Reyranella humidisoli: one gene and its partner. The protein of the gene in region 2 interacts with the protein of the main gene of each other region in a pairwise test. Links are inferred from orthologs where the notes say so. Each region holds a gene or a part of one and is shown on either strand. Other genes may lie near its edges.

What was found.
Region 1: the proteins of purT (region 2) and KQ910_RS22720 interact in binary tests that used the Escherichia coli proteins (3 or more experiments, as listed by UniProt). The link is inferred for Reyranella humidisoli from one-to-one orthologs.

The regions. Positions count from the first base shown.
Region 1 is NZ_JAHOPB010000002.1:889,319-897,110, reverse strand. What follows is about bases 1,901-4,796. They hold KQ910_RS22720 (polyprenyl synthetase family protein), read right to left. Parts: upstream 3,855-4,796; coding sequence 2,946-3,854; downstream 1,901-2,945. Other genes in these bases: KQ910_RS22710 (IclR family transcriptional regulator), read left to right, coding at 4,395-4,796; KQ910_RS22715 (exodeoxyribonuclease VII small subunit), read right to left, coding at 3,865-4,119; dxs (1-deoxy-D-xylulose-5-phosphate synthase), read right to left, coding at 1,901-2,905. Outside these bases: KQ910_RS22730 (amidase family protein), read left to right, coding at 1-992; more of dxs, read right to left, coding at 989-1,900; more of KQ910_RS22710, read left to right, coding at 4,797-5,333; KQ910_RS22705 (PaaI family thioesterase), read left to right, coding at 5,363-5,839; KQ910_RS22700 (dihydrofolate reductase family protein), read right to left, coding at 5,840-6,544; KQ910_RS22695 (2'-5' RNA ligase family protein), read right to left, coding at 6,572-7,144; KQ910_RS22690 (2'-5' RNA ligase family protein), read right to left, coding at 7,165-7,792.
Region 2 is NZ_JAHOPB010000001.1:1,175,600-1,183,376, forward strand. Bases 2,237-5,117 are described here. They hold purT (formate-dependent phosphoribosylglycinamide formyltransferase), read right to left. Parts: upstream 4,332-5,117; coding sequence 3,141-4,331; downstream 2,237-3,140. Other genes in these bases: purH (bifunctional phosphoribosylaminoimidazolecarboxamide formyltransferase/IMP cyclohydrolase), read left to right, coding at 2,237-3,005; KQ910_RS05735 (diacylglycerol/lipid kinase family protein), read right to left, coding at 4,371-5,117. Also shown: KQ910_RS05715 (threonine ammonia-lyase), read left to right, coding at 1-895; KQ910_RS05720 (antibiotic biosynthesis monooxygenase), read right to left, coding at 917-1,213; more of purH, read left to right, coding at 1,392-2,236; more of KQ910_RS05735, read right to left, coding at 5,118-5,312; KQ910_RS05740 (efflux RND transporter periplasmic adaptor subunit), read left to right, coding at 5,522-6,667; KQ910_RS05745 (efflux RND transporter permease subunit), read left to right, coding at 6,677-7,777. UniProt on the Escherichia coli protein: Involved in the de novo purine biosynthesis. Catalyzes the transfer of formate to 5-phospho-ribosyl-glycinamide (GAR), producing 5-phospho-ribosyl-N-formylglycinamide (FGAR). Formate is provided by PurU via hydrolysis of 10-formyl-tetrahydrofolate.

The DNA of each region.
Region 1 (7,792 bases), on a different replicon or contig from region 2:
TCCACGGGCCGACGCGCAACCCGTGGGGCAAGGGTCTGACTCCCGGAGGATCGAGCGGCGGCGCGGCCGCTGCGCTGGCCGCCGGCATGGGCGCGATCGCACACGGCAACGACTATGGCGGCTCGATCCGTTATCCCGCCTATGCCTGCGGCGTGGCCGGCCTGCGGCCGACACCCGGCCGCGTGCCGGCCTTCAACCCGTCCGCCACCGCCGAGCGGCCCATCACCGCGCAGCTCATGTCCGTGCAGGGCCCGTTGGCCCGCTCAATCGCGGACCTGCGCCTCGCCTTCGCTGCCATGGCGAGGGGCGATGCGCGCGATCCCAATTGGGTGCCGGCGCCCCTCGCCGGTCCCGCGCCGACGCGGCCGCTGCGAGCCGCCATCGCGCCGGCCCCGTTCGATGACGTGGTGCCGGAGGTCCGTGCCGCCGTCGAGCAGGCCGGACGCGCGCTCGAGGCGGCCGGCTATGCCGTCGAACAGGTCGCGCCGCCGCGACTGGGCGAAGCAGCCGAGCTGTGGCATCGGATGGTCGTCAACGACGAGCGCCGCGGCTTCGTCGCGACCGTGCAGGCCCTGGGCGATGCCGCCGCACGGCGCAACGTCGAAGGCCATCTCCACTACGTGCCGGAGGTCGATGCCGGCGGTCTGCTCGACGCATTCGGCCAGCGTCTCGCCCTGATGCGCGCCTGGTCGCTGTTCTTCGCGGACTATGCGGTCGCGATCGTGCCGGTGTCGCACGTCCTGCCCTTCCCGGACGGCCTCGATCTGCAGGACCAACCGGTCGTGGATCGCATGATGGCCGCACAGCACTGCCTGCTTGCGACGCCCGTCCTGGGCTATCCCTCGGCGTCGGTGCCCACCGGCCTCGCCGATGGAACGCCCGTGGGCGTACAAATCATCTCCGCCCGTTTCCGCGAGGATCTCTGCCTCGATGCGGCGGAGATCGTCGAAGCACACGCCTCGCACCTGACGCCCATCGAGCCGCGCGATTAGCCTCGGGCGCGCTCGGATTGCTGGCCGAGCGCGGCGAGCGCCGTCGCCACGATCTGCGGCGCGTTGAGGCCGGCCCATTCGTACTGCCGGGCCGGCGACGCATGATCGAGGAAGCGGTCGGGCAGAACCATCGGCCGCACCTTCAGTCCGTTGTCGAGTAGGCCCGCCGTCGCAAGATACTGCAACACGAAGCTCGAGAAGCCGCCGACCGAGCCCTCCTCGATGGTGATCAGCACCTCGTGCTCGCGCGCGAGGCGGCGGATCAGGTCCGTGTCGAGGGGCTTGGCGAAGCGGGCGTCGGCCACCGTCGTGCTGAGGCCCTTGGCGCCGAGATCCTCGGCCGCCACCAGGCACTCCTGCAGGCGCGCGCCGAAATTCAGGATGGCGATCTTGGTGCCCTCGCGAACGATCCGGCCCTTGCCGACTTCCAGCGGCGTGCCCTTCGCCGGCAACTCGACGCCGACGCCCTCACCGCGCGGATAGCGGAAGGCCGAGGGGCGGTCGTCGATCGCGGCGGCCGTCGCCACCATGTTCATCAGTTCGAGCTCGTCGGCCGCCGCCATGATGACGAAGTCCGGCAGGCAGCCGAGATAGGCCACGTCGAAGGAGCCCGCATGGGTGGCGCCGTCGGCGCCGACCAGCCCGGCCCGATCGATGGCGAAGCGCACCGGCAGCTTCTGCAGGGCAACGTCGTGCACGACCTGGTCGAAGGCGCGCTGCAGGAAGGTCGAATAGATCGCTGTGAACGGCTTGAAACCCTCGGTCGCCAGGCCGGCGGCGAAGGTGACGCCGTGCTGCTCGGCGATCGCCACGTCGAATGTGCGCTCGGGGAAGCGCTCGGCGAACTTGTCGAGGCCGGTGCCCGAAGGCATCGCCGCGGTCACCGCCACGATCTTCTTGTCGGCCTCCGCCTCGGCGATCAGCGCCTTGGCGAAGACCGAGGTGTATTGCGGCGCGTTGGCGATCGGCTTGGACTGCTTGCCGGTGATGACGTCGAACTTCACCACCCCGTGGTACTTGTCCGCGCTCGCCTCGGCCGGCCCGTAGCCCTTGCCCTTCTTTGTCACGACATGGACCAGGATCGGCTTGTCGAGCTGGCTGTCGCGGGCATTCTTCAGCACCGGCAGCAGATGGTCGAGATTGTGACCGTCGACGGGACCGACATAGTAGAAGCCCAGCTCGTCGAACAGCGTGCCGCCCGCCACGAAACCGCGGGCGAATTCCTCGGCACGCTTGGCCGCGAGTTCCAGCGGCTTGGGCAGGTTCTCGGCGAAGGTGCGCCCGAGGTTGCGCAGCGTGACATAGGGGCGGCCCGACAGGAGCCGCGAGAGATGGCCCGACAGCGCGCCGACGGGCGGCGCGATCGACATGTCGTTGTCGTTCAGCACCACGATCAGGCGCGAGCGCAAAGCGCCCGCATTGTTCATCGCCTCGTAGGCCATGCCGGCACTGAGCGCGCCATCGCCGATCACGGCGATCACGTTGTTGGAGCCGCCCGCCAGATCGCGCGCCACCGCCATGCCGAGGCCGGCGGAGATTGAGGTCGAGGAGTGAGCGGCGCCAAACGGGTCGTATTCGCTCTCGGAACGCCGCGTGAAGCCCGACAACCCGCCTTCCTGGCGCAAGGTGCGAATGCGGCTGCGGCGGCCCGTGACGATCTTGTGCGGATAGGCCTGGTGGCCGACGTCCCAGATCAGCCGGTCCTTCGGCGTGTCGAAGACGTAGTGAAGGGCCACCGTGAGCTCGACGACGCCCAGTCCCGCTCCGAGATGGCCGCCGGTAACGGAAACGGCCGAGATCGTCTCCTGGCGCAGTTCGTCCGCTAGCTGACGCAACTGTTCTGCGCGCAAGCGGCGGATGTCGGCGGGAACGTCGACGGTATCGAGCAGCGGCGTCGTACTGTGGCCGGTCATTGAACTACCATACTCCTGCGCGGCGCTTTCTGCCCCAACTTCAGGTGCGGCGCGCCACGACGAATTCTGTGGCTTGCCTTAGCAAATCCGCTGCTTCTCCGAAGGGCTCCAGATGCGCGGCGGCCTGTCGCGCCAGCATTCCGGCCTGCGCCCTCGCCCGTTCGACGCCCAGGATGGACACGAAAGTCGCCTTGCCGGCGGCTTCGTCCTTGCCCGTCGCCTTGCCCAGCTCCTCCGCGCTGCCTTCGATGTCGAGCAGGTCGTCGACGATCTGAAACGCCAGGCCGAGATCGTGCGCATAGCCCGCGAGCGCCATTCGCATGGGGTCGCTCGCCTTGCCGAGGATGGCGCCCGCCGTGCACGAGAAGGAGATCAACGCCCCCGTCTTCAGGCGCTGCAGGTGGGTGATGGCGCCGATCGTCTGGTCGGAATTTTCCTGCTCGGCCAGCAGGTCGAGCATCTGCCCGCCCACCATGCCGCGGGCGCCCGCGGCCTTCGCGAGTTCGCTCACCAGCGCCGTGCGTACCGCCGGGTCGCCATGTGTGTCCTCGTGCGCCAGAACCTCAAAGGCCAGCGCCTGCAGCGCATCGCCCGCCAGGATCGCCGTCGCCTCGTCGAATTGCTTGTGGCAGGTAGGTTTGCCGCGCCGCAGATCGTCGTCATCCATCGCCGGCAGATCGTCGTGGATCAGAGAATAAGCGTGCACGAACTCGATGGCGGACGCCGTTCGCAGGGCGGGCTGCGTCCCCACCTTGAACAGCGTCGCACCGGCCAACACAAAAAAGGCGCGCAACCGCTTTCCGCCGCCCAGGCTCGAGTAGCGCATCGCCTCGAAGACACGCGCCTCGCCCACGGCCCCGGACGGCAGCAGGCGATCCATGGTGCGCTCGACCGACTCCGCGGCAAACCCGAGGGCGATATCGAACTGTCTGTGCGACGACAACGGCATCGGAGAGAAATCAGCCGAGGTCGGCAGGTTGCGTCGCGACCGAACCGTCGGCGGAGAAGACGATCTTTTCCACCTTCATCTTGGCTTCGGCCAGCCGCTGCTCGCAGTGCCGCTTCAGCAGCGCGCCCCGTTCGTAGGCCGAAATCGCCTCGTCCAGCTTCACCTGGCCACGTTCGAGCTGCTGAACGATGCCCTCCAGTTCCTTGAGGGCATCCTCGAAGGAGAGGGCTGCAATATCCTTGGGCAGAGTGGGTTCTTTAGCCAATTTTTGCCTCTTGAAGGGGACGGTCCGGATCGTACCCGGCCGCCGCGAACATGTCGAAAGATGCCGCTCGCGTCATTAAAATATGCCGGATATTCCCGTTTCGAGAGCAAAACAGCACGTCTGCAACTAACGATAATCGAAACACGCATCTGTGACATGGCCGCTTTGCATGTTCGCAGGACAAAACCCGCTCACGCGCATTGCGATAGAGTTAAGCCAATGGCAGGTTCCGCTCCGCAAAGAAATAAACGGCCATTCACCAGGAGCAAACGCCCATGGGCAACGTTAGCCATCTCGTTACGCGAACCGCCGCCTTCCAGAGCTCGGTCGAGAACGGTCTCGCCGAAGGGTCCAGCAGCAAGGATCGCCAGTTCGTCACGGCGCTGGCCCGCGGCCTCGACATCCTGCGCGCCTTCCATGCCGGCGAAGGCATGCTGGGCAACCAGGAAATCGCCCACCGCACCGGCCTGCCGAAGCCGACGGTCGCCCGCCTGACCCACACGCTGACCGAGCTGGGCTACCTCAACTACATCCGCCGTTTCCGCAAGTACGAGCTGGGCGCCTCGGTTCTGGCGCTGGGCTACGCCGCCATCTCGAGCATGGACGTCCGCCGCGCCTCGCGTCAGCCGCTGGAGCAGCTGGCCCACGCCCTCAACGCCTCCACTGCGCTGGGCGGCCGCGACCGTCACTCGATGATCTATCTCGAAGCCTGCCGTGGCCCGTCGGTCGTGGCGATCACGCACGATGTCGGCACCCGCGTGCCGATGGCCAGCACCGCGATGGGCCGCGCCTACCTGTTCTCGCTGCCCGACGTCGACCGCAACAAGCAGATCGATGCCATCCGCCGCCGCTGGCGCGACGACTGGGCCAAGGTGAAGACCGGCCTGGAGCGCTCGTTCAAGGAACTGACCGACCGCGGCTTCTGTGTCACGTGGGGCGAGTGGCTGCCCGAGCTGTGCGGCGTCGGCGCTCCGCTGCGCAATTCGGACGGCACGGCCGCTTATGCGATCAACGCCTCGGCGCCGATCTACCAGATCAGCCGCGATCGTCTCGAAGCCGACTGGGGTCCGCGCCTCGTCAAGGTCGCGCGCGACATCCGCACCGGCATGGCCGCGCAACCCGCCGTCACCGCTCCTGCCGGCTCGGCCCTGCGGCCGATGATGGCCAACGGCAACGGCCATCGCGCGCCGATGTCGGCGATGGTGCGCCGCTAGGCGCACCCTCCCCCGGAGGCTTTCCAGACATGGCGATCCAACGACCGGCCGACGCTCGGCCGGTCGCTCCTTATGAGTTCCGCGGCTTCAACGGCGTGATCGGCCACCAGGTCGTGGCGTGGCGTCACGGCTTCGTCGAGATGCAACTCAAGGTGCGGCCGGAACTGTGCAACGCCAACGGCCTGCTGCATGGCGGCGTGCTGATGACGCTCCTTGATTCCGCGAGCGGCTTTGCCTGCACCTTCAATGAGACGGCGACGGCGCGGCGACTTTCCGTAACGCTCGCCTTCACCACCCAGTTCATCAAGGCCGGCCGCGAAGGCGACGTGCTCACGATCCTGGGCGCGTGGCGTCCCTCTACGAGCCAGAGTACCTTCGCCGCCGAGACCGAGATCTACAATCAGGTGAACGATCTGCTCGCCACCGGCGCCGGCACCTTCCGCTACCTGAAGGGCGAGCGCAGCGACGGCACGCTCGACTTCCTCGACCGGAAGGCCGCGGACTGACTATCCGGCGGCGGTCGAACGCAGCCGATAGCGTAGCCACATCGTCCCGCCCTCCAGGACGTCGTGGCTCACCAGCGTCATGCTCTCGACCGGCGCAGGCCCGAGATCGGCATCGCCCGATTTGAACACGATCGGTCCACCCGTGCTGCCGTCGATCACCGGGCAGATCACGAGACTCAGTTCGTCGATCAGGCCGGCCCTCAAAAGCGCACCGTTCGCCCCGCCCCCGCCCTCCAGCATGATCCGCTCGATGCCCAGCTCGCGATTGAGCGTCTCGAGCGCTGCCGCGAGATCGACCTCGGCCTTGCCGGCGAAGATGTAGGACACGCCGTCAGCGCGCAGCCCGGCTAGGTGCCGGTCCGGCACCGACTCGGTCAAGATGACGAGGATCGGATCGCCGCCGATATCCTTGCGAGCCCAGACAGCCTTGCCATGGGCATCGAGGAAGATTCCCCACGCCTTGGCCTCGCGTTGCGCAAACCAGTTCTCGCGCGGGAACGTTCGATCCGTGTCGGGATAGTGCGGCTCCTTGCCCTTGGCGAATTCCTGAGCCGTCACCCGCCCGCACAGCCACGAGCCACCGCCCATCTGGTCGTGCAGCCGCTCGAACAGGTTGGGCACGATGTTGACCTTGGGCCGCCAGCGGCTACCCCAGATGCGACCGTCGACGCTGCAGACCATGTGGCAGAGGACATAGGGCTTCATGGCCCGATCATAGCCGAACGAGACCAATCAGAAATCAAATCCCGGCAACCACAGTTGCGCGCCCGGCCGCAGCGGCAGGCGGCCGACATGGCGATGCGTGGTCTTGCCGGGCAGGCTGTGCACCAGGACGATCTCACGCGCGGTCCATGTCACAGGACTGACGTCGCGGGGCGGCGCCAGCGTTTCGCTCCTCAGCAACGTCATGTGCGGCGTGAACGGCTTCCGCTTCTCCGCTCCAGGCTCGCTCAGGACGTCGCGCAGCCGCGTCGAAAGCGTCTTCAGGGCCGCGACGCTCTTGCCGCCGCAGAGCACGAAGGCCCCCTTTGCGAGCGACTTCGCACGCGTGAAGGAAACCCGGAAGCATGGGAGGTCGACCTGGCTGGCGCGCTCGACGAGCGCATCGATGGCTTCCGGCAGTGGCGGCTCCGCGACATCGCCGACATGCCACAGCGTGACATGGAGATGCTCAGGCAGGATTTCAGTGCCGGAGATGCCGGTCGCTTCACAAAGGTGCCGGCGCGTGCCGCAAATCGCCTCCACGGTTTTCTCGTCGGGAATCAGGGCGAAGAACAGACGATCGGTGGCTTCCACTGAAGTCACGTCAGGCTTCCTGTGGGACCTCAGGACAGCGGAATGCGCGCGATGTGACGGAGCGTCGTCTGGCCGATCAGGCTGTGCACCAGCACCACCTCGCGGACCGTCCAGGCGATCGGCTCGACCGGCTCGGCCTCGATGTGGCGGCCGTCATAGAGCAGCGTCACATGCGGCGTGTAGCGGCGCGCCGGCCGCGGTGTGTCGTCTAGCGAGTCGCAGAGGCGTTGCTGCAGCACTTCCATGCCGACGGTCGAGTCGTCACCCGTAAGGACCAGCGCACCGTTGGCGAAACTCATCAGGCGATCGAGCCCGACACGGAACGACGGCATCGAGATCCCCCCGGCGCGCGCCATCCAGCCCTCGATCTCGTCGGCATCCGGCAGCCCGTGGCCTTCGTGCACGGTCGACAGCGTGACATGGAAATGCCCGGTCTTGAGCAGCCGGCCCGTGAGGCCATGCCGGGCGCGCGAGGCGGCGGCACGCTCGGCAATCCGTTCGGCGGTCTCCGCATCCGGCAGGACAGCAAAGAACAGCCTGTCGGTGAAGCGTGGGCCGGTCCGGCGCAGGCCGACATGGCGTCGCCGCAGACGGTCCACGGCGAGGCGCGAGAGGCCCTGCTCCGACCGCGGCGCCAGCGCCTGGCGGCCTGCAAAA
Region 2 (7,777 bases):
GGTGAAGCACACGCGCGACCACGGCGCGCGGGTGGTGCTGAAGGGCGACACGCTGTCGGAAGCCGCGGCCGAGGCGCACCGCCTGGCCGACACGGAGAGACTGGTCTTCGTCCATCCCTACGACGATCCGCGCATCATCGCGGGCCAGGGCACGATCGCGCTGGAGATGCTGGCGGACGCGCCGGAGATCGACACGCTGGTCGTCCCGGTCGGCGGCGGCGGCATGCTGGCGGGCTGCGCCGTCGCGGCGCGCGGCTTGAAGCCCGACGTAAAAATGATCGGCGTCGAATCGGCCGGCTACTCGGCCATGCGCCAGCTCCTGGCCGGCGAGACAGTGACGGTGGGCGGCGACACGATCGCCGAGGGCATCGCCGTGCGCGACATCGGCCAGACGCCGCTTGCCATCGCGCGCGCCCTGGTCGACCGGGTACTGGCGGTCGATGAGGTGGCAATCGAGCGCGCCATCGCACTGTTCCTCGAGGTCGAGAAGACCGTGGCCGAGGGCGCGGGCGCCGCGGGCCTCGCGGCCCTGCTGGCCCATCCCGAGGTCTTCAAGGGCCGCAAGGTCGGGCTGATCCTCTGCGGCGGCAACATCGACACCCGCCTGCTGGCCTCGGTCCTGCTGCGCGGGCTGGTCCGCGACGGCCGCATCGTGCGGCTGCGCCTGATGATCGGCGATGCGCCGGGCCAGCTCGCCCGCGTGGCCGGCCTGATCGGCGGGGCCGGCGGCAACATCGTCGAAGTGCTGCACCAGCGGTTGTTCGGCGTGGTCGCCAAGGCCACCGAACTCGACGTCACCGTCGAAACCCGCGATCGCGCCCACCTGGGCGAACTCCTGGCCGCCCTCCAATCCGACGGCTTCAAGGTCCGCGTCCTGGAGGGCGCGGACGCGTAAGTCCGCCGCCAGCGTGCGGAACTATTTCGGCGCCAGAACGACCGCGCCCGCCGCGGCATCCGTGACCCCGAGACCGTTGCCCAGGTCTTCGAGCGTGTCGCGGAAGGAATTGAGGGTCGCGATCATGGCGGGCCGCGCCGCGACGCAGGCGTCCATGTCCGGCCACTCGGCGATCAGGCAGTAGGAGCGATCGCCGGTCTTAATGATGTTTGCATGCACCAAGCCCGGCCATGCCTGGGCGATGTCCTTGTGGGCATCCAGGAACGCCTGATCGCGACCAGGCTTTACGCGGAAACGCACTGCATTGAATGCAGACATCGGCCCCTCCCCCGTAGATCCTGAAACGATACGCACCTCCCGCGTGCCCGCGCAACACACGCCCGGCGCCGACAGGCCGGGATTTCAGCCCCAACCGCCTCCATAGTCGGCAAAAAAAGCCCAAATGACACAGAGCAGGACGTAGCGGCGTTCGCCCACTCGCCCTAAAAGACCGGCCATGTCCGCCTCGACCCAGTACGTCCCCTCGCCCACGCCCGACCTGGCCCGTATCCAGCGCGCGTTGATCTCCGTCTCCGACAAGGAGGGCCTGGTCGAGCTGGGCAAGGCGCTGGCGGCGCACGGGGTCGAAATCCTCTCGACCGGCGGATCGGCCAAGTCGCTGCGCGACGCCGGCCTCAAGGTGGTCGAGGTGAGCGACCACACCGGCTTCCCCGAGATCATGGACGGGCGGGTGAAGACGCTGCAGCCCTCGATCCATGGCGGCATCCTCGCCCGCCGGACCGACGCGGGGCACCAGAAGGCGATGAGCGATCATAAAATCGCGGGTATCGATCTGGTGGTGGTGAACCTCTACCCGTTCGAGGCGACCGTAGCGCGCGGCGCCGACTTCCCGACCTGCGTCGAGAACATCGACATCGGCGGCCCAGCGCTGATCCGCGCCTCGGCCAAGAACCACGACTTCGTCACGGTCGTCGTCGATCCCAAGGACTATGCCCCGGTGCTGCAGGAGCTGGAGGCCAACAAGGGCGCGACGACCCTGAAGCTGCGCCGCACGCTCGCGGCCAAGGCCTATGCCCGCACCGCGTCCTACGATTCGGCGATCGCCAACTGGTTCGCTGGCCAGGAAGGCGAGACCTTCCCCGAGCGGCTGACCCTGTCGGCCGAGCGCGTGCAGACGCTGCGCTACGGCGAGAACCCGCACCAGAAGGCCGCCTTCTACAGCGACGGCAGCAAGCGGCCGGGCGTCGCCACGGCGCGCATGGTCCAGGGCAAGGAGCTGTCCTACAACAATATCGGCGACACCGAATCGGCTTACGAGTGTGTCGCGGAGTTCGCGGAATCGGCCATCGTCGTCGTGAAGCACGCCAACCCCTGCGGCGTGGCGGTCGATGCCGACCAGTTCACCGCCTACCAGAAAGCCTATGCCTGCGATCCGGTCTCGATCTTCGGCGGCATCGTCGCGGTCAACCGCACGCTCGAAGCCAAGGTCGCGGCCGAACTGGTGAAGCTGTTCCTCGAAGTGGTGATCGCGCCGGACGCGACGCCCGAGGCGCTGGCGATCCTCGCCACCAAGAAGAACGTGCGCGTGCTGCTGGCCGGCGCCCTGCCCGATCCGACGACGGCGGGCATGACGCTCAAGAGCGTGGCCGGCGGCTATCTCTTCCAGACGCGCGACAACGGCCACCTGACGAAGGCCGACCTCAAGGTCGTGACCAAGCGGTCGCCGACGGCGAAGGAACTCGACGACCTGCTGTTCGCGTTCACCGTCTGCAAGCACGTGAAGTCGAACGCCATCGTCTATGCCAAGGACGGCGCCACGGTGGGCGTCGGCGCCGGCCAGATGAACCGCCGCGACAGCTCCCGCATCGCCGCCATCCGCGCCGCCGAATCGGGCGAGGCCGCGGGCCTCAAGGTGAGCCCGGCGGTCGGCAGCGTCGTGGCGTCGGACGCCTTCTTCCCGTTCGCCGACGGGCTCCTGGCCGCCGCCGAAGCCGGCGCCACCGCGATCATCCAGCCGGGCGGCTCGATGCGCGACAAGGAAGTGATCGACGCGGCCGACGAAAAGGGCCTCGCGATGGTCTTCACCGGGATGCGGCACTTCCGGCATTAAAGAACCTGTCGGCTCGACCGGAGCGCGCAGCGCGGAGTGGAGAGACCTTCTCTCGACTTAAAGCCGGCAAATCGTGGAGAGAAGGTCTCTCCACTCCGCCTCGCTACGCTCGGCTTCGGTCGAGACGACGGGGTTTTATGAGACCTTGATCTGCTTCGCCGACGCCATCGCCTTGCGGCGGGCTTCCTTGACGGTGCGGGCGGTCGCGAGCGCGACGGCCATGCGGCGGTGGCCCTTCACCTCGGGCTTGCCGAAGATGCGCACCGACGTTCCCGGTGCGGCCAGCGCCTTGGCGATGCCGGTGTAGGTCGGGTCCTTGAGAGTGCCGTCGCCGAGGACGGGCACCGAGGCGCCGGGCTGGCAGGTGATCTCGGGAATCGGCAGGCCGAGGATGGCGCGGACGTGCAGCTCCATCTCGCTCATGTTCTGCGACACCATCGTGACCATGCCGGTATCGTGCGGACGGGGCGACAGTTCGGAGAACCAGACCTTGTCGCCCTTCACAAACATCTCGACGCCGAACAGGCCGCGGCCTTTCGCGCCGCACAGTTCGTTCACGACCTTCTTCGCGATGTCGCGCGCCTTGCGCAGGGCGGTCTTCGACATGGCGTGCGGCTGCCAGCTTTCGCGATAGTCGCCGTCGACCTGGATGTGGCCGATCGGCTCGCAGAAGCCGAAGCCGCCGTCATGGCGCACGGTGAGCAACGTGATCTCGTAGTCGAAGTCGATGGCGCCCTCGACAATGACAAGACCGGTGCTGGCGCGCGTGCCCTCCATCGCGGTCTTCCAGCTCCTGGCCACATCGGCGGGCTTGCGCGCGACGCTCTGGCCATGGCCGGACGACGACATGGTCGGCTTGATGAAGCAGGGAAAGCCCACCGCCGCCGCGCCTGCCTGCAGCTCCTCGAGGCTGCCGGCGAAGCGATAGGGCGAGGTCGGCAGCTTGAGCTTTTCGGCCGCCAGCTTGCGGATGCCGCGGCGGTCCATGGTGAGTTGGGCGGCACGCGCCGTCGGGATGACGGTCCAGCCCTCTTTCTCCAGCTCGACCAGCGTGTCGGTCGCGATGGCCTCGATCTCGGGCACGATGAAGTCGGGCTTCACCGTCTCGACGACATGGCGCATCGCTCCGCCGTCGCGCATGTCGAACACGTAGGCGCTGTTGGCGACCAGCATGGCCGGCGCGTCGGCATAGCGGTCGCAGGCGATGACCTCGATGCCGAAGCGCATCGCCTCGATGACCACTTCCTTCCCGAGTTCACCCGAGCCCAGCATCATGAGCTTGATCGCGGAGGGCTTGAGCGGCGTGCCGAATTTCTTGATCTTCATCCGGCGATAATAGCAGAAGCCCGACCGCCTCTGCGCCCTCTACGGGATCGGCTCGACCGCGCCCACGGCGAAGCCCCGCGGCAGGACCTCGACGTCGAGCGGCAATCGACCGATTGTTTCCCCGTCCAGATCGACCAGCGTGTCGACCTCGGACGCAAAGCGGAAGGATCGCCCGCGGCTCGTGCACACCTTCGGATGGCCGACATGCGAACCGTCGGCCAGCCGCGGCATCACGCCCAGCAGGGCGCCGAGCCGGGACACGTCGCCGACCTCGACGAGATCGAGCATTCCGTCATCGAAGGCGGCGCCCGGTGCCAGGCGCAGGCCGCCGCCGCCGTTTTCGGTGTTGGCGATCAACGCGGTGAATAGATTGCTGGTGCCCCTGTCGATCCCATCGACGGTAATTGCAACGCCACGGGAGCGGAAACCCAGGATGACGGCGGGCGCCATCAGCATGTAGGCGACGTCGCCGAACTTCTTGGCCCAGCGCGACTGCGACGTGCGCTGGCTGACCAGAGCGGCGGCACCAATCGCCGCCATCAGATAGCCGAAGCGCTCGACCGGACGGCCCTCGGCGCCGATGCAGCGGACGCGTACCAGATCGATCGCCCGTCGCCCCGTCGCCGCCGCCGCGTCATAGGCCTTCGATGGATCGGCGCCATGGCCGAGTGCCCGGCAGAGTTCATTGGCCGTGCCCGCGGGAATCGGGCAGAGGACCGCTTCGGGCGCGAGAAGCTGGCCTGACGGATCGAGCAGGCCGTTCAGCGTCTCGTTCACGGTGCCGTCGCCGCCCACCGCCACGAACCGGCGGGCCCCGCTCATCAGAGCTGCCCGCGCGAGTTGCGTGGCGTGACCCGGCGCTTGCGTGAACTGCGCCTCGAACGGCCCCAGCCGCTTCTCGAGTTCGGCCTTGATCGCCGGCCAGCGCAGCCCCGCGCCTCCCTTGTGGGCGAAACGGTTGACGATCACCGAGGTCTTCATGGCTGAACATTAAGAGGGCACGGGCGCGCCACAGACAATGGGAGCGGGGAATGTTCTCGCTTTCCCGCTGTAAATTTGAGGGGATATCAGCGCCCTCGAACGCCGTTCCCCGAAGGCCTGTCGGTTACCTCGGCGGGAATTGACACCAGTCCACGTGGCAACCACATGTCGACATCGCGACGCAGAATTGTTCGCGGGGGAGTTCCGAGTTGTCCGTAAGCCGTCGCCTGCTGGCCCTTGCCGGCCTTTCCCTCCTGTCGCTCTCCACCGCAGCCCTCGCCCAGGGCGGCCCCCCGGCCATGCCGGTCGGCGTTTCCGAGCCGGTTGCCAAGCGGGTGACCCAGTGGGACGAATATTCCGGCCGCTTCGAGGCCGTCGCTTCCGTGGAAGTACGCGCGCGCGTCTCGGGCTTCATCGACAAGATCGATTTCCGCGACGGCCAGATCGTCAAGATCGGCGATCCGCTCTTCACCATCGACAAGCGGCCCTACGAGATCGCCGTCGATGTCGCCGACGCCGACGTCGCGCGCAACAAGGCCCAGGTCGACCTCGCGGAGCTGCAGGTCAATCGCGGTGCGTCCCTAATCGCCTCGCGCACCATCACCGAGGCCGAACAGGATTCGCGCAAGTCGACGCTCGCCGTTGCCCGCGCCCAGCTCAAGTCGGCCGAGGCCGCGCTGCGCAACGCCCAGCTCAACCTCGAATGGACGAACGTCACGGCGCCAATCGCGGGCCGCATCTCGGACCGCAAGGTCGATGCCGGCAACCTGATCTCAGGTGGGCAGACCGGCGCCACGCTGCTCGCCACGATCGTGACGCTCGATCCCATCCGCTTCGTCTTCGACATCTCGGAGGCCGACCATCTCCGCTACAGCCGCCTGATCCTGTCGGGGGCGCTCGCCTCCTCGCGCGACGGCGCCAATCCCGTCCGCATCCGGCTTTCCGACGAGACCGAGTGGAAGCGCACCGGCAAGGTCGACTTCGTCGACAACGCGATGACCGCCCGCTCGGGCACGATCCGCGTTCGCGCCCTCGTCGACAACAAGGACCAGCTCCTGACACCCGGCATCTTCGGCCGCCTCCAGCTCTTCGGCGGTGAGTATGACGCGCTGCTGATTCCCGACTCGGCCATCATCTCCGACCAGGCGCGCAAGATCGTGTTCGTCGTCGGCCCGGGCGACGTCGTCCAGGCCAAGCCGGTGACCCTGGGCACGCTGGTCGACGGTCTGCGCGTGATCCGCTCCGGCCTCGCGCCCACCGACAAGGTCGTGCTCGACGGCCTCGCCAATCCCATGGTCCGGCCGGGCGCCAAGGTCGTGCCCCAGAAGGCCGAGATCACCGCCAAGGCCGGGTAAGGGCCGGTCATGCGTTTTTCCCATTTCTTCATCGACCGGCCGATCTTCGCGTCGGTTCTCTCGGTCATCATCGTGATCGTGGGCTTCATCGCCCAGCGCGGCCTGCCCGTGGCGGAATATCCCGAGATCGCGCCGCCGACCGTCAACATCACCGCGACCTATCCCGGCGCGTCCGCCGAGGTGATCGCCGAGACGGTCGCCACGCCGATCGAGCTCGAGGTCAACGGCGTCGACGACATGCTCTACATCCAGTCGCAGTCGACCGGTGACGGCCGCCTGTCGATCAACGTCGTGTTCAAGCCGGGGGTCGACATCGACCAGGCCCAGGTGCTCGTGCAGAACCGCGTCGCGGTCGCCCAGCCGCGCCTGCCCGAGGACGTGCAGCGCCTCGGCATCGTCGTCCGCAAGGCCTCGCCCGACCTGATGATGGTCGTTCACATGGTCTCGCCGGACGGCAGCCGCGACCAGCAGTACATCTCCAACTACGCCACGCTCTACGTGAAGGACGTGCTGACCCGCGTCGACGGCGTCGGCAACGTGTTGGTGTTCGGCGGCCGCGACTACTCGATGCGCATCTGGCTCGACCCGGCCCGAGTCGCCGCGCGCAACCTGACGGCCGGCGAGGTCGTGCTGGCGCTGCGGGCAGCAAACCTCCAGGTGGCCGCGGGTGCGGTCAACCAGGCGCCGGCGGTGTCGCCGGGCGGGTTCACCCTGTCGGTGCGCACGCTGGGCCGGCTGAGCTCGCCCGACCAGTTCGAGAACATCGTGATCCGCGCCGAGACGGACGGGTCGGTGACACGCCTCCGCGACATCGCCCGCGTCGAGCTGGGCGCGCAGGACTACACGCTGAACGCCTACCTCAACAACAAGACGGCCACCGCGCTCGGCATCTTCCAGCGCCCCGGATCCAACGCGCTCTCGACCTCGGACGCGATCATCGCGGAGATGGAGCGGCTCAAGAAGAGCTTCCCGGCCGGTCTCGACTACACGATCGTCTATAATCCCACGACCTTCATCCAGGCCTCCGTCGACGCCGTCATCACCACGCTGTTCGAGGCCGTGATCCTCGTCGTCATCGTGGTGATCCTGTTCCTGCAGACCTGGCGCGCG